Regions from separate parts of the Sphingopyxis selenitireducens genome, predicted to be linked through region 2. Evidence: predicted binding sites of a transcription regulator. Region 2 holds the regulator's gene; each other region holds the start of a gene.
The links. Region 2 encodes LexA, which represses DNA repair genes until DNA is damaged. Its sites were predicted from a motif close to GTTCCNCNCTTGTTCT; they were not measured.

Region 1 (5,544 bases), on a different contig from region 2:
TATCGAGGCTCCTGCGGGAGCGGGACCATTCCCGCTCGACAGTCGCCCCGCCGGACGGGGACAGGCCGCAATCACCGGCGCGCAGCGGCGGCCCTAGCAAAGCGTAGGGACCCTTCACGGGTTGATTGAAGGAGGCCTGCACTGGCCGAGGGATCAGCGGCTTGCGTGCGGGATTAAGTCTGCGGAGGGGCCTCGCCCCGCCTCGCCGCCCTGTCCGCCCCCCCACCTTGCCGGGTTGGTGTGCGCCGGTTGCCGAAAAAAGCGAGCTAACGCTGCTCGCGGTCGACCAGTAGCGCGGTCGTCGGCTTTCGGCGCAGCGCGACAATGAGAACGCCGCCCAGTGCCAGTGCGGCGCCGATCCCCATGCGGGCATCGAAGGCGTCGTGCGTGATGAGAACGCCGAGGCCAATCGTCGCGAGGGGCGTCATCAGCGTGAGCGGCGCGATCAGGTTTGCTTCATACCTGCCGATGAGGTGGTAATAGGCCGAATGCGCGCCGACCGACACGATGAGCGCCGTGAACAAAACCGCGCCCGCAAAGGGCCACCCGGCATCCACCGCCGCTGCCCACTGGCCGGTCTCGAAAGCGGCCGATGCAACAGAAAGGACGAGCACCGATACGAGACCGACCCATGCCTGGAACCGGAAAGGCGACACCGCCTCGACCTGCTTCATCAGGATCGCGCCGAGCGATCCTGCGAACGCCGCGCCGATAACGAGCCAGAGCCCCACGGACAAGGCGAGGCCGCCGGGTCGCCAGACGACGATTAACACGCCCGCGAGTGTCAAACCGATGCCGAGCGCGCGGCGCCAGTGGATGCGTTCGCCGAGCATCACCATAGAGAGCAGGATCGTGAAGGGTACGCCGAGTTGCACGACGATCGCGGCGGACGAGGGCGAGGTTGTCTGAAGGGCCATGAACAGCAAGGCGAAATTGCCGCCGCCCATGAGCAGGCCGATGAGAAGGATGCGCCAGACGGGACGCGGCATCGGCAGCAGCCAGGGCAGCATCACGAGCGCAACGACCGCGAAGCGCAAACCGGCATAGAAAAGCGGGGGCACCGCCCAATTGTCGACGATGATCTTGCTCAGTACATTGTTGAACGCCCAGATCAGGCAGATCAGCATGAGAAGGAAGAAATCGCGCAAGCGCACTGGAAGACACTCCGTCGCGGCTACCGGCCGCCGCGCGGGAGCCGTATCGCCTCCCCCCGCCTTCCGCAATCACCGGGCAAAGGAAAAGGGCCCCGCAGCGAGGCGGGGCCTGAAGCCATGGGACCCCGCCGTGGCGGGGTCCCGGCCCGTCAGCTCGGCTGGTTCCAGATCAGGACCTTCTTCGACGGATCGTCGCCAGGCGCATTGGCGAGATTGCTGTAGATCGTCCCGAACTCGGGTGCGGACATCGTCACCGAGACATATTCGTTGCCGTTCTGCTGCGAGGTCCGGATCCAGCCAGCCCCGAGTTCGAAGCCGTTCTTGCGGCTGATGACGCGATAGTCGGGCTCGTTATCCTTGGCCTTGCGGCCGTTCGGCACGAGCGCGATCGGGGCGCTGACCGACAGCATGGCGAGGTTGCCCTCGAAGCTGCCGTCGGCTTTTTCGGTGAGAGTTGCGATGGTGGGCATGTGTCGTCTCCTTGGTTCTCGGGGCCAATCCCCGATGGCGCCAATCGGAGGGCCAGCGAGCCGCCGTCACCGAGCGACACGCGAGGGCGAACCCCCGCAGGGGGTTGACGGCACTAGGCGAACCGGGACCGCAGTCCGGCGCTCAAATGAGGGATGGCACCGATCGAGGAGACGCACCTCACCCGTTTCCACCACCCCGAAGGCCGGGGTGCAACCTTCCTCTTTCCGGTGTTTCATCCACAGCTCCCACCTCGCTCCACCGCACCGCATCTTGACGCAGAGCCGAGAAAAGGAACAAAGAAGGAACATCCCAACCGAAGGCCAGTTGTCCGTATCGATGCGCCAGTCCGTCATTCTCGAAGATCTTCGCGCCAAAATCGCGCGAATCGAAGGTGTTGCCGCGCGCCATGACGTCATCCCGTTCGGTCTCGACGCCATCGACTCGCGAATCCCGGCCGGGGGTCTTCTGACCGGGGCACTACATGAACTGGTCGGCAGCCCCGAGCTGGCCGACGACGCCAGCGCCACGATCTTCCTTGCGGGCATCCTCGCGCGCGCCGAAGGCCCGGTTTTCTGGTGTCTTCGCTGGCGCGATCTCTTCACGCCCGCCCTCTCACTCGCCGGTCTCCATCCGGACCGGGTGATCCATGTCGAGACGGGGAGCGACAGCAACGTTCTCCTCGCGATGGAGGAATGCCTCCGTCACCAAGGGCTCGGCGGCGTCGTAGGGGAGGTCACCAAATATAGCACCACCGCCTCGAAACGCCTGCAACTCGCCGCCGAAGCCTCGGGCGTCCCGGCGTTCATCTTTCGCCGGGCGTGCAAGGCGGATGGGCACGCCGAGGGCAGCGCAGCGGTGACGCGCTGGCGGATCACCGCGAGCCCGAGCGAGGATCTCGGCATTCCGGCGCTGGCGCGGCCGCGCTGGCGCGTCGCGCTCGAACGGGCGCGCGGCGGCGTCCCACATAGCTGGATCGTGGAGGGCTGCGATGCGACGGGTCGTATCGCTCTTCCTGCCGCACTGGTCGACCGACCGGCTGCGCAGGAAGATGCAAAAGCCGCCGCCTGACGGCGCCGCATCACCCCGCCCGCTCGTCACCGCGATCCCCGACCATGGCCGAAGGATCGTTGCGGCGACGTGCCGCGACGCGCGCAGCCTCGGCATCATGCCCGGAATGACGATTACGAAGGCGCGCGCCTTCGCGCCCGAACTCGATGTCGTCGACGCCGAGCCCGAAGCCGATTTCGAGGGGCTCCGCCGCCTCGCCCTGTGGGCGGGCGCGCGCTATTCGCCGGTCGTGGCGCCCGATCCGCCCGACGGGCTGTGGCTCGATATCACCGGCTGCGCCGCGCTGTTCAGCGGCGAGCGCGCGCTCCTCAAGGATCTCCATCGCCGCACCGGGGCATTCGGCCTCACCCTGCAGATCGCGGTCGCCGACACATCCGGCTGCGCGCATGCGGTCGCGCGGCACGTCCCGGCGGGACGCCCGGTGACGGTCGAGCCCGGCGCGCATCGCAAAGCGATCGCGCTGCTGCCGATCGCGGCGCTGCGTTTACCGCCCGCCGATGTAGAAGGCCTGCGCAAACTCGGCTTCGAGCGGATCGAGCAGCTGATCGGAGCCCCGCGCGGGCCGCTCGCCAAGAGGTTCGGGCGTGAACTTCATCGCCGCCTCGACCAGGCGATGGGCAATCTGCCCGAGCCGATCGAGCCGATCTTTCCCGACGCGCTTCCTCGCGCACGGCGCGGCTTCATGGAGCCGATCGCGACGGCCGAGGCGTTCGTGCAGGTGATCAGCGATCTCGCCGCCGACATCGCGGACCAGCTTTCCCGCCTCGGCAAGGGCGCGCGGCGCCTCGACTGCTATTTCCACCGGGTCGATGGCCAGGTGCAGGCGATCCGCATCGGTACCGCCGCGCCGTCGCGCGACCCGGAGCATATCGCGAAGCTGCTCGGCGCGCGCGTCGAGACGATCGAGCCCGGACTCGGGATCGAGGCGATGACGCTCGTCGCGCCGTTGATCGAGGACCAGGGCGCCCGCCAAGGAGAAGGTCTCGTAAGCCTTGTGCGGGAGGGGCCCGACCTCGCTTCGCTCGTCGATGCGCTCGCGAACCGGTTCGGGCAGCGCAGCCTCCATCGCCTCGGGCCGTGCCCGAGCATCATGCCCGAGCGCTCGGTCGCCTTGGCGGCCGCGCTCGCCCCGTCAGGCGGCGAAGATTTCGCCGACGATCTTCCCCGGCCGTCGCGGATGCTCGCGCGACCCGAGTCGATCGATGTGATCGCGCTGCTGCCCGATGAAGCCCCCCGCCTCTTTATCTGGCGCCGCAAACGCTACCGTGTCCGTCAAGGCGACGGGCCGGAGCGGTTGCAGGGCGAATGGTGGCGCGATGGCGGGATCGAAGCCGAGACCCCGCTTTCGGTGCGCGACTATTATCAGGTCGAGACCGAGGAGGGCGGTCGCTACTGGCTCTTCCGCCTCGGCGACGGCGTCCATGCGTCGACAGGCTCGATGCGCTGGTTCATTCACGGAGCATTTGCTTGAAAATGCGACCGAAAGCGGACCGCATTTGCTTGAAAATGCGACCGAAAACAAGACGCGTATTCGCGTGAGGGGCGCCGAGCCGGCCTATGTGGAACTGCAGGTCACGACACATTTCAGCTTCCTGCGCGGCGCCTCATCTCCCGACGAGCTGTTCGCGGCAGCCATGCGGCTCGGTGTGCCGGCGCTTGGAATAGTCGACCGGCACAGCGTCGCCGGGATCGTGCGCGCCTGGGATGCAGAGAAAGCGACAGGCGTGCGCGCGATCGTCGGCACAAGGCTCGATCTCGCCGACGGCAGCACGCTGCTCGTCTATCCGACCGACAAGGACGCTTACGGCCGCATGTGCCGGTTACTCAGCGTCGGCAAGGCGCGTGCCGGCAAAGGTGCATGCCATCTCGACTGGAGCCAAGTCGAAGAATGGAATGAAGGATTGATCGCAATTCTCGTGCCCGATCGCGCTGACGCCGCCACCGAGGCCGCCCTCGCACAGACCAGGCGCGTCTTCACGGACCGGGCCTATCTCGCGCTGAGCATCCGCCGCCGTCCGCGCGATGCGATCCGGCTGCGCGATCTCGCGGCGTTCGCCGCAGCCGCTCAGGTTCCGACGGTTGCGACCGGCGATGTTCTCTATCATGCGCCGGAGCGGCGGTTGCTGCAGGACGTCGTCACCTGCATCCGCGAGAAATGCACGATCGATATGCTCGGCGATCGCCGCGAGCGTTTCGCCGACCGCCACATCAAGACCGCCGCCGAGATGGAGCGGTTGTTCCGCCGCTATCTGGGAGACGCGTCGCCCGTCGCGCGCACCCTCGAGATAGCGGCGCGCTGCACCTTCAGCCTCGACGAGCTACGCTACCAATATCCCGACGAGATCGGTGACGCGAGTCGCACGCCACAGGAAGAACTCGAGCGGCTCACATGGGAGAAGGCGCCCGATCGCTATCCCGACGGCCTCTCCGACAAAGTCAGGGCGCAGCTCGAGCATGAGCTCAAACTAATCGGCGAACTCGATTACGCACCCTATTTCCTCACGGTTCACTCGATCGTCGCCGAGGCCCGCCGCCGCGAGATCCTTTGCCAAGGGCGAGGCTCGGCAGCGAACAGCGCGGTTTGCTATGTGCTCGGCATCACCTCGATCGATCCCGTTCGCTCCGAACTCCTGTTCGAACGCTTCGTCTCGGCCGAGCGCCGGGAGCCGCCCGATATTGACGTGGACTTCGAGCATGAGCGGCGCGAGGAGGTGATTCAGTGGATTTACGAGACCTACGGCCGAACGCGCAGCGCGCTCACCGCTGTGGTCACGCGCTACCGATCCAGAGGCGCGGTGCGCGAGGTGGGCAAGGCGCTTGGCCTCAGCGAAGATGTGGCCGCCGGGCTCGC
Region 2 (5,544 bases):
CGGTTGCCACCAGCTTCTCTTTCAATCACTCTGTCGCCCCGGATACAGGTGCGGGGACGGGGGTCGGGGGAGCCCCTAGCATGGCGACAAGGCAGCTTCAAACGCCCATTGGCACACGGTGGGTTACGGCATGGCGCAGCTTGGGCGACGGACTCGAAGCGCGGCTGGAGGCGGAGCGTGAGCGGATCGGGCTTTGGCTGCCGGTCGCGCTCGGCGCCGGGGTGGCTTCCTGGTTCTTCCTTCCGGCTGCGGCGCATTGGATCGGCCTGTTGTCGTTGCTCGCCGCGGGCGCGCTCGTCGGACTGCTGATCGGTTGGCAGAGCCGGGTTGGACGGGTGATCGCTGTCGGTTGCGGTGTGATGGCGGCGGGAATATTGCTGATCTGGGCGCGGTCGCTGTGGGTAGAAGCACCGGTGCTGGCACGGCCGATTGCCACCGAATTTTCCGCTTTTGTCGAACGCGTGGAGCCCTTGCCGGCGCGCGGCCAAGTTCGTTTCATCGTCCGGCCCCATGATCGGTCGGACCTGCCGCCACGAATGCGGCTTACGGCCGACAGCGAGCGAGCAGGCGACATCATGCCCGGCGAAGATATTGGCGTTCGCGCCCGGTTGATGCCGCCGCCCGCGGCGAGCTTGCCCGGCGGCTATGATTTCGCGCAGCGCGCCTGGTTCGATCGCATCGGAGCAGTTGGCACGATTTTGGGTGAAATTGCGCGGGTCGACGGACGGGGCGCACGTGCACCGCCGCTACGCGCACGGCTGAGCGCGCATATTCACGAACAGCTCGAGGGATCGACGGGCGGCATCGCCGCGGCGCTGGTTACTGGCGACCGCGGTGCGATTGCGGAGGCCGACGAAGAAGGGATGCGGCGCAGCGGGCTGGCGCATCTTTTATCGATCAGCGGGCTGCATGTGACCGCGGTGGTGGGTTTCGCGATGCTGCTGACGATGCGTCTGCTGGCGCTCAACCGGCGACTGGCGCTTGCGGGATATGTGCTGCCGCTCGCCGCCGCCGCCGGAGCGATTGCGGGCGGAGCCTATACTTTGCTTGCGGGAATGGAGGTGCCGACGCTGCGCTCTTTCATCGCCGCGCTGCTGGTCCTCTTCGCTTTCCTCCTTGGGCGTGAGGCCTTGACCTTGCGACTTGTGGCGGCGGGTGCGCTGATCGTGCTGATCTGGCGCCCTGAATCGCTTGCGGGGCCGAGCTTCCAGCTGAGCTTTGCTGCGGTCACCGCGATTATTGCGCTTCACGAAAGCCGCTGGATGCGGGCATTTCTCGCGCGTCGCGGGGAATCGTGGGTTATCCGGCTGGGGCGCGGCATTGTCGGATTGCTGATCACCGGTCTGGTGGTCGAGGTCGCATTGGCGCCGATCGCGCTGTTTCATTTCCACAAGGCCGGGCTTTATGGCGCGCTCGCCAATGTCGTCGCGATCCCGCTGACCACCTTCGTCATCATGCCGGCCGAGGCGCTGGCCTTGCTGTTCGACAGTGTCGGGCTGGGTGCCCCCTTCTGGTGGATCGCGGGGCAGGCACTAAACTTGCTGCTCGCGCTTGCGCACGCGGTCGCGGCGGCGCCGGGGGCGGTCGCGATGTTGCCGAGCTTTCCTGGCTGGGGGTTCGGCTTTGCGATCTTTGGCGGGCTATGGCTGCTTCTCTGGCAGACGCGGTGGCGCCGCGCGGGTTTCGTGCCGCTCGCTATCGGTGTAGCTGCGCTACTCGTGCAGCCTCGCCCCGATCTGCTGGTGACGAGCGATGGGCGGCATATTGCGGTCGCTGTGCCGGGCGGCGGCTATGCGCTGCTCCGCGACCGCGCGGGCGATTATGTCCGCGACACGATGGCCGAGGCGGCGGGTCACGATGCGCCGCTGGCTGCGCTTGCGGATCTTGATCATGTCGAATGCAACCGGGACTTCTGCCGCTGGAGGCAGGGCGAGGGTGCGGTTCAACGCACCATCCTCGCCTCGCGCGGACGCGATCGGATAGAGGGCACGGAAATGGCGGCGGCGTGCGCGGCCGCTGATGTTGTGATCAGCGATCGCTGGTTGCCGCACGAATGCGTTGCTCGCTGGCTCACGATCGACCGGGACAGCCTGGCGACAAGTGGCGGGCTCGCTATTTATCTGGGCGACGATCCACACATCGTCACCGCGCTGCGAACGGGCGACGCACATCCATGGCGCCGCCCGCCGCAGGTCAGTGGTAACGACGAAGCAGTCCCGACAGCCGACCTTGCACGATGACGCGATCGGCGGCGTAGCGCTGCGGTTCATAGGCGCTGTTCGCCGGGTCGAGCCGGATCATCTGGCCTTCGCGGCGGAAATATTTGAGCGTCGCATCCTGCCCGTCGACCAGTGCAACGACGATATCGCCCTCGCGCGCGGTGCTGGCCTTCTGGATCAGCGCATAGTCGCCGTCGAAGATGCCGGCTTCAACCATCGAGTCGCCCGACACTTCGAGTGCATAATGTTCGCCTGCGCCAAGCAGCGCGGCGGGAACGGCGAGGTTGTTGTGATCCTCAAACGCCTCGATCGGCACGCCTGCGGCGATCTTGCCATGCAGCGGCACTTCGATGACGTCGTTCGCGGCGATGGGGCGCAGCGCGGGGGCGGGTTTGCGCAGCGGAACGATATTGTCGCGATCATTGCGCACCGGCGCACTGGCTGCCTTTGCGGCCTCCGGCACCTTCAGTACTTCGAGCGCACGGGCGCGATTGGGCAGTCGACGGAGAAAACCGCGTTCTTCCAAGGCACTGATAAGTCTGTGGATCCCGGATTTGGATTTGAGGCCAAGTGCTTCCTTCATCTCCTCGAACGAAGGCGAAATGCCGCCCGCGTCGAGCCGTTCCTGGATGAAGTGGAGCAGTTCATGCTGCTTCGCCGTCAACATCGTTCATTCTCCATGATGCCAAATACCGGACATAAGGAGAACGATAGTGGAACAGAGCGGAACTTGTCAAGGGATGGCGATATAATCGGCGATATCCCTGAGGTCGCGTGGCGGCGCGCCGATCTCGCGGATGATCAGCGCGTTGGCGGCGATCAGCGGAAAGGTCTGGCCGCTGTCCTGTGAGGTGAAGGGCGTAAGCCGGCCCGCATCGAGTCGCGCGCGGATATAGTCGCGGCGGCCATCGCCCGCGGTCAGCGGGGTGGCGAGCGGCGCCTGATGGATCGGCGGCAATGGATCGCGTGCGCCCGCGAGGTGGCGAACGAGCGGCAACAGGAACAATGTTGCGGTGACGAAAGCTGACGCGGGATTGCCGGGGAGGCCCAGCAAAACAGCGTCGCCGATGGTGCCTGCGATCAGCGGCTTGCCGGGGCGCATCGCGATCTTCCAGAAATCGATGCGGCCGCCGGCATCCTCGAGCGCGCCGCGGACATGATCATGATCGCCAACCGAGGCGCCGCCGACGGTGACGATGACGTCATGGTGGCGTGCCAGATCCTTGAGAATGCTGGAGAGAAGGTGGCGGTCGTCGCGGGCGTGGAGCGGCATACTGACAAGCGCGGGCTCGGCGGCGAGCATCGCCGCGAGCATGACGCCATTGCTATCCGGGATCTGGCCGGGGACGAGCGGGCGGCCCGGCTGAACAAGTTCGTCGCCCGTGGTGAGGATTGCGACACGCGGCTGCCCGCCGACGTTCAGGGAGCCCGCGCCCGCCATTGCGGCAGCGGCGATCGCGCCGGGGGTGAGAAGCGCGCCGGCGCCCAGCAAATGCGCGCCTTTCGCAAAATCCCCCGCGCGGGCGCGGACGTGACGGCCGCGTTCGCGGGGGCCTTCGCCGGATAATATCAGCTTTTTTCCGTCGGTTGCCGTGTCTTCCTGAACCAGAATCGTGTCGGCGCCGACAGGGAGCATCGCGCCGGTAAAGATGCGCATCGCTTCGCCAGTGCCGATCGAGCGAGGCGGTGCGGCCCCGGCGGCGACGTCGCCGACGATGGTCCATGGCCCGGGCAGGTCGGCGAAGCGCATCGCATAGCCATCCATAGCCGACAGGGGCGCGGCAGGCTGATCGCGGATCGCTGTCACATTGTCTGAAAGATATCGTCCAAGTACATCAGACAAAGCGATATTCTCTGACTTGAGCGGTTCGCGGGCCGCAAACAACCGCGCCTGCGCCTCATCGACCGATATCATTCGGCGCGCCAGTCACCCGAGCGACCGCCGCTCTTTTCGAGCACGCGAATGTCGCCGAGGATCATCGCGCGGTCGAGCGCCTTTGCCATGTCATAGAGGGTGAGCAGCGCGACCGAAGCAGCGGTCAGCGCCTCCATCTCTACCCCGGTCGGGCCGGTCGTTGCGGCGGTGGCGCGGACAGATATGCCGGTTTCTTCCCATTCGAATTCGACGCCCACCTTGGTGAGCGCGAGCGGGTGACAGAGCGGGATCAGGTCGGCTGTGCGCTTCGCCGCCATGATCCCCGCGATGCGGGCGGTCGAGAGAACATCGCCTTTGGGGGCATTGCCGGTGCGGATCGCCTCCAGAGCGTCGGCCGACATGGTGATGCGGCCACCCGCGACGGCGCGGCGCGGGGTGGCGGCTTTGGCGCCGACATCGACCATAGATGCGGCGCCGCTTTCGTCGAGGTGAGTCGGTTTGTTTGTCATGCGGATGGAGCGAAGCAAGGTGCGGGGGGAAAGGCAAGCGGCGATAGGGCGGCCTTGCGTGCCGGGAGATGGCTATATGGGGGGAGCGTGCGCTTTTCTTCTCGTGCAGGTCTCGACCGGACGGGCACGGGCAAGGGACAACTGGACGGTTGTTGTTCGTCCGGACTCGTCGCAATAGGCGGCTGTTCACATGGCGTTGCTATCGAAAGGCCGAAATGTCTCCTGTCGTCGTCGGCCTGCTTCTCGCTTCGGCGCTCATCCATGCGATCTGGAATGCCATTGTCAGAAATGGCAAGGACCGCTTTTGGTCCATAGCGGTCATATGTCTGGTCGGGGCCATCGCGGCCTTTCCCTTCGCGCTGGCCCTAGGCGCGCCCGCGCCGCCAAGCTGGCCGTACCTCATCCTGTCTTCGGTGTTGCAGATCGGTTATAGTCTGTTTCTGGTCCGGGCTTACCGTGATGGCGAGCTATCGAGCGTTTATCCCATAGCGCGGGGTAGCGCGCCCTTGCTTGTCACACTCGGTGCCGCCCTGATCGCCCGTGAGTTGCCCGACACCGCCGGGCTTGCAGGAATTGCCTGTGTCTCCTCGGGTATCATCCTGTTGGCGCTTGGAGGCAATCGCCCCGACCCCAAATCGGCTGTCGCGGCGTTCGTGACGGGCATTTTTATCGCCAGCTATATGGTCGTCGACGGACTTGGTGTCCGTTTGTCGGAAAGCGCGCCGAGCTATGCCGCTTGGCAAGCTGTCACCGCGGGACTGTTCATCCCTTTGTCCTTCGTCGTTATCCGGCAGCGCATTCCCGCCCTGCCGCGTGGAAAAGAGGGCGTGCTGGTCGTTGGCGCCGGGATACTCAGCACCCTCGGCTATTGCATTGCAATCTGGGCCATGAGCCAAAGCGCAATGGGCGGAGTTTCCGCAATTCGCGAGACCAGCATATT
Region 3 (5,544 bases), on a different contig from region 2:
GGTCGGAACCCCAAACCGCTTTGACCATTTCGATCTCGGCCATATTGTCGGGATTGCGCCGCACGAGCGCCTGAACGCCTCCGCTCGGGGCGTCGGGATCGAAAGGGGTTGGCGCGATTCCCATATATGGAACATAATGGGAACGAGGATGAGTCGCAAGGGCCAGGGGACAGCCGCGGATGTGCAATGATTATCGGCTCGAAGTCGACATCGCGTCGATCGCCGAAGACTTCGAGAACCTCCAGATCAAGATCGATATGCCCGAAGGCGCGCCGAACGTGCCGGCGCGCGAAGATGTCCGGATCACCGATACCGCGCCGATCGTGAAGAGCAGCGACGGAGCCGCAACCGGTTCGCTCGTCAACCGGCGCTGGAGCTGGCCAGGTCAAGCCGGCAAGCCGGTCTATAATGTGCGCTCGGAACGCCGCGATCTCGGAATGCAGCGCTGCCTTGTCCTGTGCGACGGCTTCTACGAATTCACCGATCCCACCGACACGGCGCAGAAGCGCCTCGACAAGTGGCTCTTCACGATGAAGGACCATCGCTGGTTCTGCATGGCTAGCGTCTGGCGCGACAGCCATGTCGGCGAGGCATTCAGTCTTCTGACGATGGACGCTGGTCCCGACATCGCCCCCTATCACCACCGCCAGATCATTCCGCTGCCACGCGATCGATGGGCTGCCTGGCTCGATCCGCGCGTTCCGGCCGAGGAAGTCTTGAAATCGCTTCCCGAGGGCAGCCTCGAGGTGACGCAGGTGTATGGCAAGCCGCCCGCGCAAGGAGCGCTCGCCTTATGACGAACCAAGAGGGGCTCGATCTGTTCGTGACGGCGCAGCAGCAGGTGTACGCCCGCGCGCTCGGCGAGATCCGCCGTGGCAAGAAATCTTCGCACTGGATGTGGTTCATATTCCCGCAGCTCACAGGCCTTGGCCGAAGCCCGACGGCGCAGCTCTACGGGATAGCTGGACCCGAAGAGGCGCGGGCCTATCTGGCTCACTCGCGTCTCGGTGGTCGCTATGTCGAATGCGTCGAAGCCCTGCAGGACCTTGCGTCCAGCGATCCGGTCGCAGTTTTCGGTGAGGTCGATGCGGCAAAGCTGCGGTCTTCGCTGACGCTTTTTGAAGCGGTGAGCAACCGGCCGCTCTTCGCGGCGGCGATCTTGCGCTGGTTTGGCGGTGAACGCGATGCCCGGACGCTCGATATGTTGGCGGATCATGCCAAATAAAAGGACCCGCCGAAGCGGGTCCAGTCTGCCAGGTATCTGGCGAGGGGTGGGTTAGTTTTCGGTGCCGGGAGTACCCGTCTTCGGCGGCTTGCCGTCTTCGATACGGCCTTCGTTGCGAAGGTCGCGGCCTTCCTGCGCCTTGCGCTTGGATTCGGGGCTGTCGCCATTCTCGAAGGCTTCTTCCTTCACATAACCGGCAGCTTCCTTGATCTGTCCCTTGACGCTCATTTTCATCTCCATCTCTTGATGCTGGAGAAACGGACGAGCGGCACCGAGGTTGCGCATTGGGCCGCTAATTTATCTCCGCTAAGCCGCGCAACTTTTGCGATTTAACGGGGTTTCTCGCACGCACGGGACATGCTGAGATCTTCGGTCTGCCGCTGCCATGTGTAATGTCTATCGTGCCGCCGCGGGGCGCCCTTCAGGCTCCTTTCCGCGGCGCACGAAAGCGTTCTCTTCGATACCAACCGCAAGCCTCTTCAGCGGGTCTTAGGTAACGCTTCCGGTGTGAGAATGAGCGTGCGATCTTCGACACGCCACGATTGAAGCGCCGACAGGAAATTCATGCCGAGCACGTCGGTATCGCCAAGTCCCGGCGAGATCACGACCTTGAGCTTTCGCGCCTCGATGGCGCCGATCGCCAGGCGCTCGACCGTGCCGGCATCGGCACGCACGGTGCCGTTCGCCGTCTTCATCAACAAGGGTAAGAGCGTCGCGTCTGCTTCGACGCCCGCGGCTTGGGCCGTGCCCTGCGAGAGCGCGGTGATGGTCGCGCCGCTGTCGACGAGCATGCGGCGCTTCGTTCCGTTCAGTTCAACCTCGGCCCAGAAATGCCCGTCGCGACTCATCGGAATGCGCACTTCGCCGCCGACGACCTCCTGTTTGTCGAGACCGAGGCTCGCGGTGATGCGCGAAAGATTGGGATCGAAGGGCGCTTGCTGAAGGACGAGGAAGATGCCGAAGGCGAGCAGCGCGAAGGAGAAGAGCGCGCGAAGGGCTCGGCCGACATAGGGAATCTTGAACAGGATGATCAGGATCAAAGCCGCGCCGACGGCATAAATCGCAAGCTCGTTCCAGGGAAGGTTGGTGGTCATCGGCATAAAATAGGTCCCGCATTACAGGGGGGAAGGTGTCGCGGTGCTGAATGATCCACAGCGGCCCGCCGCAGGTCGCTTGACGCGCGTTGCCGCAGGGTGGAACATATAGGGAACATTTGAGTCGATGAACCCTATGACCGCACCGCCTTTTTCTTCGTCCCGGCCATGTGCCGAGGAACTTGCCGCGCTTCGCGATGCGGTGACGCGCGCCCAGTCGGCGCGCGGGCCGGTGCTGCCGTTCGGGGTCGGTCCGCTCGATCATCTCCTCGCCGGCGGCGGGCTCGACGGGGCCGGCCTGCACGAGGTCGCGGGCGCGTCGGCGAACTGGAGCGACGATGCCGCGGCAACATTGTTCGCCGCCGGGATCGCCGCGCGCTTCGCGGCGGCGCCCGGCGTTTCGGCACTCTGGGCGCTGACGCGCTTCGATCTTTACGCCCCGGGGCTGGAGCAGGCGGGTCTGGGCCCCGGGCATATCCTCTATGCGCAAGGCAAGACCGATAAGGAGTTGCTCGCCATGTGCGAGGACGCGCTGCGCGACGGCTCGCTGGCGTGCGTCGTCGCCGAGGTGAAGGCGGCGGACCAGACCGCGACACGGCGGCTGCAACTCGCGGCGACGGAAGGCAAGACCCCGATGCTGCTGTACCGCCGCTACCGCCGCTACGGCCAATGCCCGCTCGTCGACCTTTCGCTCGCCTGCACGCGCTGGCGTATCGGTGCGCTGTCGTCGTCGCGTCTCGATGCGCCGGGTGTGGGGCGCGGGCGCTGGTCGGTCGAGCTCGTTCGCCAGCGCGGCGGGCCGCCTTTCTCCCTCGAACTGGAGGCGTGCGATGACCAGGGTCGCCTCGCTCTACCTTCCGCAACTGCCGATCGAGCGGTTGCGACGGGCAGAGCGGTCCAATACGCCGCCTGACGTCGCGCGGGCCGGTCCGCGTTTCCCGGAACCCGTTGACGACAACCCCGGTGCCTGCTCGGTGCCGCGCGGCGGCGGCTGGCGACCGGGCGCCCGCTGGGCGCAGGAAACGTCAGCGCTGCCCGCGCACCGGCAGCCGGCAATGCGTGAGCTTGGGCGGCGCAGCGAAGCGGCGGCGCCGGTTTTCCGCACCCTGCGGAGCGATGACGGGGCCGCCACCGGCGCCGCGATTCCGCTGCGGCCGGTGCTCTGGGGACCGCGCCCCACGATTCTGGTCGTGCGGACCGGGCAGCGCGACCTCGTCGCTGCCGCCTGTCCAGCCGCGCTCGACCTCGGTCTTTCGCCCGGGATGGCGGCGGCGCATGCGCGGGCGCTCGTTTCCGACCTCGAGATTTGCGACGCGAACTCCGAGGCGGATCGCGCCTGGCTCGATCGTCTCGCCCTTCACGCTGCCCGTTACTGGACGCCGAGCGCTGCGGTATCGGGCAGCGACGGCCTCTGGCTCGACCTTTCCGGCACCACGCATCTGTTTGGCGGCGAAGAACGGTTTGCAGCGCGGCTGCTCGGCTTTCTGCGGCGCCTCGGTTTCACCGCGCGTGTCGCGATCGCCGGCACGCCGGGCGCCGCGCACGCGCTCGCGCGCTATGGCGGCGCGGGCGTGCGGATCTTGCCGGAAGGGGGCGAGGGCGAGGCGCTCGCGCCATTGCCGCTCGCGGCGCTCCGGCTGACGCCGGACGCGCTCGCCGCCGCGGCGCGGTTCGGGATCGAGCGGGTCGCCGACCTTTATCCGATGCCCCGCGCGCCGCTCGCGCGGCGCCTCGGGCGTGCTGCGGTCGAGCGGCTCGACCAGGCACGCGGGCATGTACCCGAGCCCATCGTGCCGGTCGTCCCGTTCGAAATGCCCGAGGCGCGGCGCTCGCTCCTCGAGCCGATCGGGACGGCCGAGGCGATCGAACAGGTGATCTCCGATCTTCTCGGCGATCTCGTGCCTCAGCTCCGCGGGCGCAGCCTTGGCATCCGGAGCCTCGTTCTGCGCTGCGACCGCGTCGACATGGCGCAGCAGCTCATCACCATAGGGACCGCGCGGGCGACGCGCGATGCGAAGCATCTGCTTCGCCTCTTCAAGCTCCGGATCGACCGGATCGAACCCGGGCTCGGGATCGAAGCGATGGCGCTTGCGGCGCCGCAGGTTGAGGCGCTCGCGCCCGAAACGATCGGCACGGGATTCGACACCGCACGCCAAGCGCCCGACCTCGCGCCGCTCGTCGATGCGCTGGCGGGCCGGGCCGGCGAAGCGGCCCTGTTCCGCCTGTCGGCCATCGAAAGCGATGTTCCGGAACGCGCGATTGGCCGCGCCGACCCCTTGGCGAAGCCCGCCGGATGGCCGATCTGGGCGCGGCCCGTTCGGATGCTGGCGCGGCCCGAAGCCCTGTCGGGCGTCGTCGCCCTGCTCCCCGATCATCCGCCGCGCCGCTTCGCATGGCGCGGGCGGATCTATCGTGTCGTCGCGGGTGACGGGCCCGAACGTATCCATGGCGAATGGTGGCGGCGCGTCGGCGAGATGTGGGCGGTGCGCGACTATTTCCGGGTCGAGGCGGAAGGCGGCGAGCGCTTCTGGCTGTTCCGCCGCGGCGACGCGCAAGAGCAGAATACTGGCGACCTCAGCTGGTATATGCACGGCGTCTTTGGATGACGGCTCCGCGGGCAACCTATGTCGAACTGCAGGTCACGAGCCATTTCTCCTTTCTGCGGGGGGCGTCTTCGCCCGAAGAACTGTTCGCGGCCGCTTCGCTCCTCGGCCATTCGGCCCTCGGGCTCTGCGATCGCGGCAGCGTCGCCGGCATGGTGCGCGGCCTCTCGGGACAGGAGGCGACCGGGGTCCGGATGATCGCGGGATCGCGCGTCGATCTGCGCGATGGCCGGTCGCTCTTGCTCTATCCGAAGGACCGCGCGGCCTGGTCGCGGATGACGCGCTTGCTCTCCCTCGGCAAGGCGCGCGGCGGCAAGGGCCAATGCTGGCTCGACTGGCCCGACCTTGCGGCATGGGCCGAGGGGCTGGTGGCCATATTGGTCCCGGGCGAAGCCGACGAGCGGACGCGCCTCGATCTGGGCGAACTGCGGGAGGCCTTCGGCCAAGACGCCCATCTGGCATTGTCGCTGCGGCGCCGCCCCGGCGACTTTGCGCGGCTGCGCGCGCTCGATGCCTTGGCGCGGGGCGTCGGCGTGCGCAGTGTCGCATGCGGCGACATCCTCTATCATGCACCCGAGCGCCGCCCGCTGCAGGACGTGCTGACCGCCATCCGCGAGAAGAC
Region 4 (5,544 bases), 190 kb from region 2:
TAACCTGTTGCCAAGGATCGGCTGGCTAGGGTCCGGCGATGCGTTTGGCGACAATCACCAATTGGGCTTATGGGGCAACCGTCGTACTGACGATCGTGTCGAGCACGACCATGATTTTTGCATCCAACGCGCAGGAACGCGAGCGCGCGGCGGTCGAGCAGCGTTACGAACTCGATCAGGCGACGTCTGAACTGGGGATCGACATTTACGCGCTGAGCGATCGGGCGCGACAATATGTCAACACGGGCGATCCGACCTATCTTGCCACTTATCGTAGCGAGGTCGCGGCCCTCAAGACCGTTGAGGATCGCATCCGGCACATCGGCGACGCGGGCGCCACAGCGGGCGAACTCGGCGCATTGAAAAAGGCGATCAGCCTGGCCGACCTGCTCCGCGACGAGCAGGAAACCGCGCTGGCAGCTTACGAGAAAGGCGACACCGTCGCCGCGCGCCAGTTGCTGTTCGGCGCCGAATACGAACGCCAGCTCGACCGCGCCGAAATCGAGGTTCAGCGTTTTCAGGACCGGCTCGACAGCCGGATCGCGGCGCAGGTCACCGACGCGACCGACCTTGCCCGGATATGGAAGACGATCTCCGAAGTCGTACTCGGGCTGACCGCGCTGCTTGTCCTGTTCGTGCTCTATTTCGTCTTCAAGCAGCGTGTGCTGCATCCGGTCGTCAAGCTCAGCGACGTGGTCAACCGCCTCGCGGTACAGGATTTCGCCGCCGAACCGCCCGAAATCAGTCATATCGACGAGATCGGCGACATGGCGCAGGCGATCCGCATTTTCCGCGAAAATGGCCTCGAACGGCAGCGGCTCGAGGCCGAGCGCGACGCAGACCGGATGATGCGCGACCTTTTGTCGCGGATGACGCAGCGGATGCAGGGCTGCGACACGCTCCACGACCTGAAAGAGGTGGTTCAGCGCTTCGTGCCCGAAATCGCACCGGGGCTGCCGGGGCGGCTCTATCTGCTCGACCGGCAACGCAATGTCGTGGCGGAAGCGTGTAGCTGGCTCGGCCCGGTTCGATCCGGAACCGAGTTCTCGGCCGTTTCCTGCTGGGCGTTGCGCCGTGGCCTCCCGCATCGCCCGGCGGGCGGCCATGTCGATGTTCCGTGCGATCATATCGAGCGCGATACCGACCAGCCGGTGGACACGCTGTGCCTGCCGCTCACCGCCCAACGTGAAACGCTGGGCCTGCTCTATTTCGAGATGCCGGACGCCAATCTTCCGCGCACGGCCGTACCCGAAATCTATTTCGACATGCTTGCGGAAAATATCGGGCTGGCGATCGCCAACCTGCAATTGCGCGACACGCTGCGCGAGATGGCCATGGCCGATTCGCTGACCGGCCTCGCCAATCGCCGTCAGCTCGGGCATATTCTGGAAACCCAGATTGCCCAAGCCGAGCGCCTTGGCGAGCCGCTGGGATGCCTGATGATCGATGTCGATCATTTCAAGCGATTCAACGACGAACATGGTCATGAAGCCGGAGATGCGGTCCTGCGCGGGGTCGGTCATGTGCTGGCCCATGCGACGCGCGAAGCGGGGCTCGCCTTTCGCTATGGCGGCGAAGAGTTTCTGATCCTTCTCCCGACCCTGTCACCCCGCCAGGCCGAGGAGCGCGCTCAGGATATTCGCGCCCGCATCTCCGCACTTCGGCTGGGGCATGGCGATCGCGATCTGGAGCCCGTCACGGTTTCGGTCGGCGCGGCTGTTGCGCCCGGCCATTGCACCTATGATCGGCTTATCCGTACGGCAGACGCCGCACTGCTGCGCGCCAAGGCCCTTGGTCGAGACAGGGTTGAAGTGGCGAAGGTCCGGGATTCCAAATCGGCGTAGCCCCATAGAAGTCCGTTCCAATCCCGCAACCCGCTCGCAGCTTGTGCAAGGATGCCGAGGCGCGAGACAGCCCAGCCTCACCGCACTGGACAGCCCCGCCGCTGTTCCCTAATCGTTCGCGCGTGAACATGCCCCCCGCCTCCCCGCCCGACCTGCCCCCGCCCGGTCCATCCGACCCGCCCTATCTGCAAGGATTGAACGGTCCGCAGCGGCAGGCGGTTCTGACGACCGAAGGTCCGGTGCTGATGCTGGCAGGTGCCGGCACCGGCAAGACGGCGGCGCTGACCGCGCGCCTCGCGCACATCATGGCGACGCGCCGCGCCTGGCCGTCCGAAATCCTTGCGGTGACCTTCACCAACAAGGCCGCGCGCGAGATGCGCGAGCGCATCGGTCGCATGGTCGGCGACGTCGTAGAGGGAATGCCCTGGCTCGGCACCTTCCACAGCATCGCGGCCAAGATGCTGCGCCGCCACGCCGAACTGGTCGGACTGCAGAGCAATTTCACCATCCTCGACACCGACGACCAGCTTCGCGTCCTCAAGCAGCTGATTCAGGCCGAGGGGCTGGACGAGAAGCGCTGGCCCGCGCGTCAGCTCGCCGGGCTGATCGACAAGTGGAAGAACCGCGGGCTTATCCCCGGCGATCTCGATGCCGGTGACAAGGAAGCCTATGCCGACGGCAAGGGGCAGCATTTCTATGCCCTTTATCAGGCACGGCTGAAGACGCTCAACGCCTGCGACTTTGGCGACCTGTTGCTCCACATGCTGGTGATCCTGAAAAACCACCGCGATGTGCTGGAACAGTATCAGGAGCGCTTCAAATATATCCTCGTCGACGAATATCAGGACACCAACGCCAGCCAATATCTGTGGCTGCGCCTCCTCGCCCAGACCCGTAAGAATATCTGCTGCGTCGGCGACGACGACCAGTCGATCTATTCGTGGCGCGGCGCCGAGGTCGCGAACATCTTGCGCTTTGAAAAGGATTTCCCCGGCGCCACGGTGATCCGCCTCGAACAAAATTATCGCTCGACGCCGCAAATCCTGGCCGCCGCCTCGGCATTGATCGCACAGAACAGCGGCCGCCTTGGCAAGACGCTGTGGACCGACCTTGAGCCCGGCGACAAATTGCGCGTCGTCGGTGTGTGGGACGGCCCCGAAGAAGCACGGCGGATCGGTGAAGAGCTCGAAAGCCTCCAGCGCCAGCGCATCTCGCTCGACCGCGCGGCGATCCTCGTCCGCGCGCAGTTTCAGACGCGCGAGTTCGAAGACCGCTTTATCGCGATCGGCATGCCGTACCGCATCGTCGGCGGTTTCCGTTTCTATGAGCGCGCCGAAATTCGCGACGCCCTCGCCTATCTGCGGCTCGTTCACTCGGCGGCCGACGATCTGGCGTTCGAACGCATCGTCAACACGCCCAAGCGCGGGCTTGGCGACAAGGCGCTCCAGCGCATTCACCAGTTCGCGCGCCACGAACAGGCATCGCTGCTCCATGCCGGCGCGCGCCTCATTGAAACCGACGAGCTGACCCCGCAGGCGCGGCGCCAGCTCGCGAACTTCGTCGCACAGGTGCGTGGATGGCAGGAAAAGGCGAACCAGCTCTCGCACCCCGAACTGACCCAACTGATCCTCGACGAGTCGGGCTATACCGCTATGTTGCAGGCCGACCGCAGCGTCGAGGCGGCGGGCCGATTGGAAAATCTGTCCGAACTTGTCCGCGCGATGGAGGAGTATGAAACGCTCGAGGAATTCCTGGAGCATGTCAGCCTGGTGATGGACCGCGACAATGACGATCAGAGCGAAACCGTCACGATCATGACGATCCATGCCGCCAAGGGCCTCGAATTCGATCATGTCTTCCTTGCCGGCTGGGAGGATGGTGTTTTCCCGTCGCAGCGGTCGATGGACGAAGGCGGCACCGCCAGCCTCGAGGAAGAACGCCGCCTCGCCTATGTCGCGATCACCCGCGCCCGCCAGCGCGCGACCATCTATCACGCCGCCAACCGCCGCATCTATGGCCAGTGGATGAGCAGCATCCCCAGCCGCTTCATCGGCGAAATCCCGCCAGAACATGTCGACAGCGAAAACAGCTTCGGCGGGGGACAAAGCCTGTGGCGCGCCAACTGGTCGGCGCAGAGCGACCCTTTCGCACAGGTCGCGGAACGCAATGCCACGCGCACGATGACGCGCGGCCCGGCGTGGCAGCGCGCGGCGGTCAAATCCTCGACCGTCACTCGCGCGCCCGCCCCCACCGAAGGCGGCCGCGCTGCATCGGTCGGCGCCAAGGCCCGCAGCGATATCGCGATCGGCATGCGCGTGTTCCACGAGAAATTCGGATATGGCGCGGTCACCGACATCGACGGCAACAAGCTGGAGGTCGAGTTTGAACAGGCGGGGGTCAAGCGCGTCCTCGACAGCTTCATCAAGCTCGCCTGACTGCTATTGTCTACTATATAAGTTGTGATATGTCCTCACATGCGATCAACGAGTCGCGTTTGGGAGAATCATCAATGAAAATGAAGCTCTTAGCGGGCGCCGTTGCGCTCGCCTTGGCCGGTTGCGGCCAAAAGCCTTCCGAAGAATCCATCTCCGCCGAAGCCCCTGCCGCAACTGAGGCCGCCGTTGATGCGGCCGGCGGGCCGGACGTCGCGATCACCGCGGCGCCGGGTGTCGCGTTCAACTATCAATACGCCTTCCGTCTCGACGACAAGCGCATCGCGAAAGTGCAGGAAGACCATGCAGCAGCCTGTGAGGCGCTCGGCATCAACCGCTGCCGTATCACCGGCATGTCCTATCGCCTCGTCCGCGAAAACGAAATCGCAGGCCAGCTCCAGTTCAAGCTCGACCCCGCTATCGCCCGCCGTTTCGGCAAAGACGCCATCGCGACCGTCGAAAAGGCAGAAGGCGTGCTCGCCCTCGCCAATATCACCGGCGACGATGTCGGATCGACGATCAGCGAGTCGCAGCGGCGCAGCGCCGGGACGGGCGCGGAAATCACCCGGCTCGAAACGCGACTGAAGCAGGCTGGCCTCGGCGACCGCGAGCGCACCGAACTTCAGCAGCAGATTGCCACGCTGCGCCAGCAACAAAATGCCGAAAGCGACACCCGCCGCGCGGGAGAAGCTTTGCTTGCAACCACGCCGATGACCTTTGACTATCAGGGTACCGGCGGTCTCCCCGGCATCGGCTATGGCAACCCGTTCAGCGATGCGCTCAATATGCTGATCCGCAGTGGCGGCCTGATGCTGTCCTTCATTCTGGTCGCCGGTGCGGCGGTGTTGCCCTGGGCGGCACTCTTTGCGCTTTTTCTGTTGTTGTGGCGGACCAAAGCGGTGGTCGGAGTGCGTGGTTGGTTCGCGGGCCGGAAAAAGGCCGCCCCGCCGACGCCCCCTGCCTGAACGCAACGGCCGGGGACGAGCTGCCTGTCCCCGGTCGACGCTCTTGCAAGGCCAAAATAATATCATGTCAGGGGAAAGGCCGTGGTGGAGCCGAGGGGAATCGAACCCCTGACCTCTGCAGTGCGATTGCAGCGCTCTCCCATCTGAGCTACGGCCCCGCGACCGGAGGTCGGTTTATCGACGCGGCTTGACAGTGGCAACGGCTTTTCTGACCAGAGCTGAAATCCACGGGTCAAGAAATGGGGAACGGGGGGTTCTATGGCCAAGGCATGGCATCTGGTCCGGCGTCCACAGGGGCTGCCG

Region 1: ACSYDV_RS17645 (ImuA family protein) is a predicted target of LexA. The motif match lies at 1,916-1,931, and genes of this name have one in related genera.
Region 3: ACSYDV_RS15245 (ImuA family protein) is a predicted target of LexA. The motif match lies at 2,421-2,436, and genes of this name have one in related genera.
Region 4: ACSYDV_RS09155 (ATP-dependent helicase) is a predicted target of LexA. The motif match lies at 1,948-1,963, and genes of this name have one in related genera.

Annotation. Positions count from the first base shown of each region.
Region 1 is NZ_JBPULG010000005.1:329,718-335,261, forward strand. Features, by position in the region: gene ACSYDV_RS17630 (hypothetical protein) at 1-1, opposite strand, end outside; gene ACSYDV_RS17635 (DMT family transporter) at 267-1,154, opposite strand; gene ACSYDV_RS17640 (DUF736 domain-containing protein) at 1,304-1,624, opposite strand; gene ACSYDV_RS17645 (ImuA family protein) at 1,962-2,693, shown strand; gene ACSYDV_RS17650 (DUF6504 family protein) at 2,614-4,164, shown strand; gene ACSYDV_RS17655 (error-prone DNA polymerase) at 4,229-5,544, shown strand, end outside.
Region 2 is NZ_JBPULG010000002.1:505,927-511,470, forward strand. Features, by position in the region: gene gltX (glutamate--tRNA ligase) at 1-10, opposite strand, end outside; gene ACSYDV_RS08260 (ComEC/Rec2 family competence protein) at 81-2,240, shown strand; gene lexA (transcriptional repressor LexA) at 2,194-2,886, opposite strand; gene ACSYDV_RS08270 (molybdopterin molybdotransferase MoeA) at 2,953-4,134, opposite strand; gene moaC (cyclic pyranopterin monophosphate synthase MoaC) at 4,131-4,604, opposite strand; gene ACSYDV_RS08280 (EamA family transporter) at 4,820-5,544, shown strand, end outside.
Region 3 is NZ_JBPULG010000004.1:406,095-411,638, forward strand. Features, by position in the region: gene ACSYDV_RS15220 (SOS response-associated peptidase family protein) at 1-124, opposite strand, end outside; gene ACSYDV_RS15225 (SOS response-associated peptidase family protein) at 180-797, shown strand; gene ACSYDV_RS15230 (DUF1810 domain-containing protein) at 794-1,225, shown strand; gene ACSYDV_RS15235 (hypothetical protein) at 1,277-1,453, opposite strand; gene ACSYDV_RS15240 (retropepsin-like aspartic protease family protein) at 1,705-2,325, opposite strand; gene ACSYDV_RS15245 (ImuA family protein) at 2,447-3,232, shown strand; gene ACSYDV_RS15250 (DUF6504 family protein) at 3,150-4,925, shown strand; gene ACSYDV_RS15255 (error-prone DNA polymerase) at 4,922-5,544, shown strand, end outside.
Region 4 is NZ_JBPULG010000002.1:699,066-704,609, reverse strand. Features, by position in the region: gene ACSYDV_RS09160 (sensor domain-containing diguanylate cyclase) at 39-1,844, shown strand; gene ACSYDV_RS09155 (ATP-dependent helicase) at 1,973-4,279, shown strand; gene ACSYDV_RS09150 (hypothetical protein) at 4,354-5,241, shown strand; tRNA gene ACSYDV_RS09145 (tRNA-Ala) at 5,324-5,399, opposite strand; gene ACSYDV_RS09140 (NADP-dependent oxidoreductase) at 5,500-5,544, shown strand, end outside.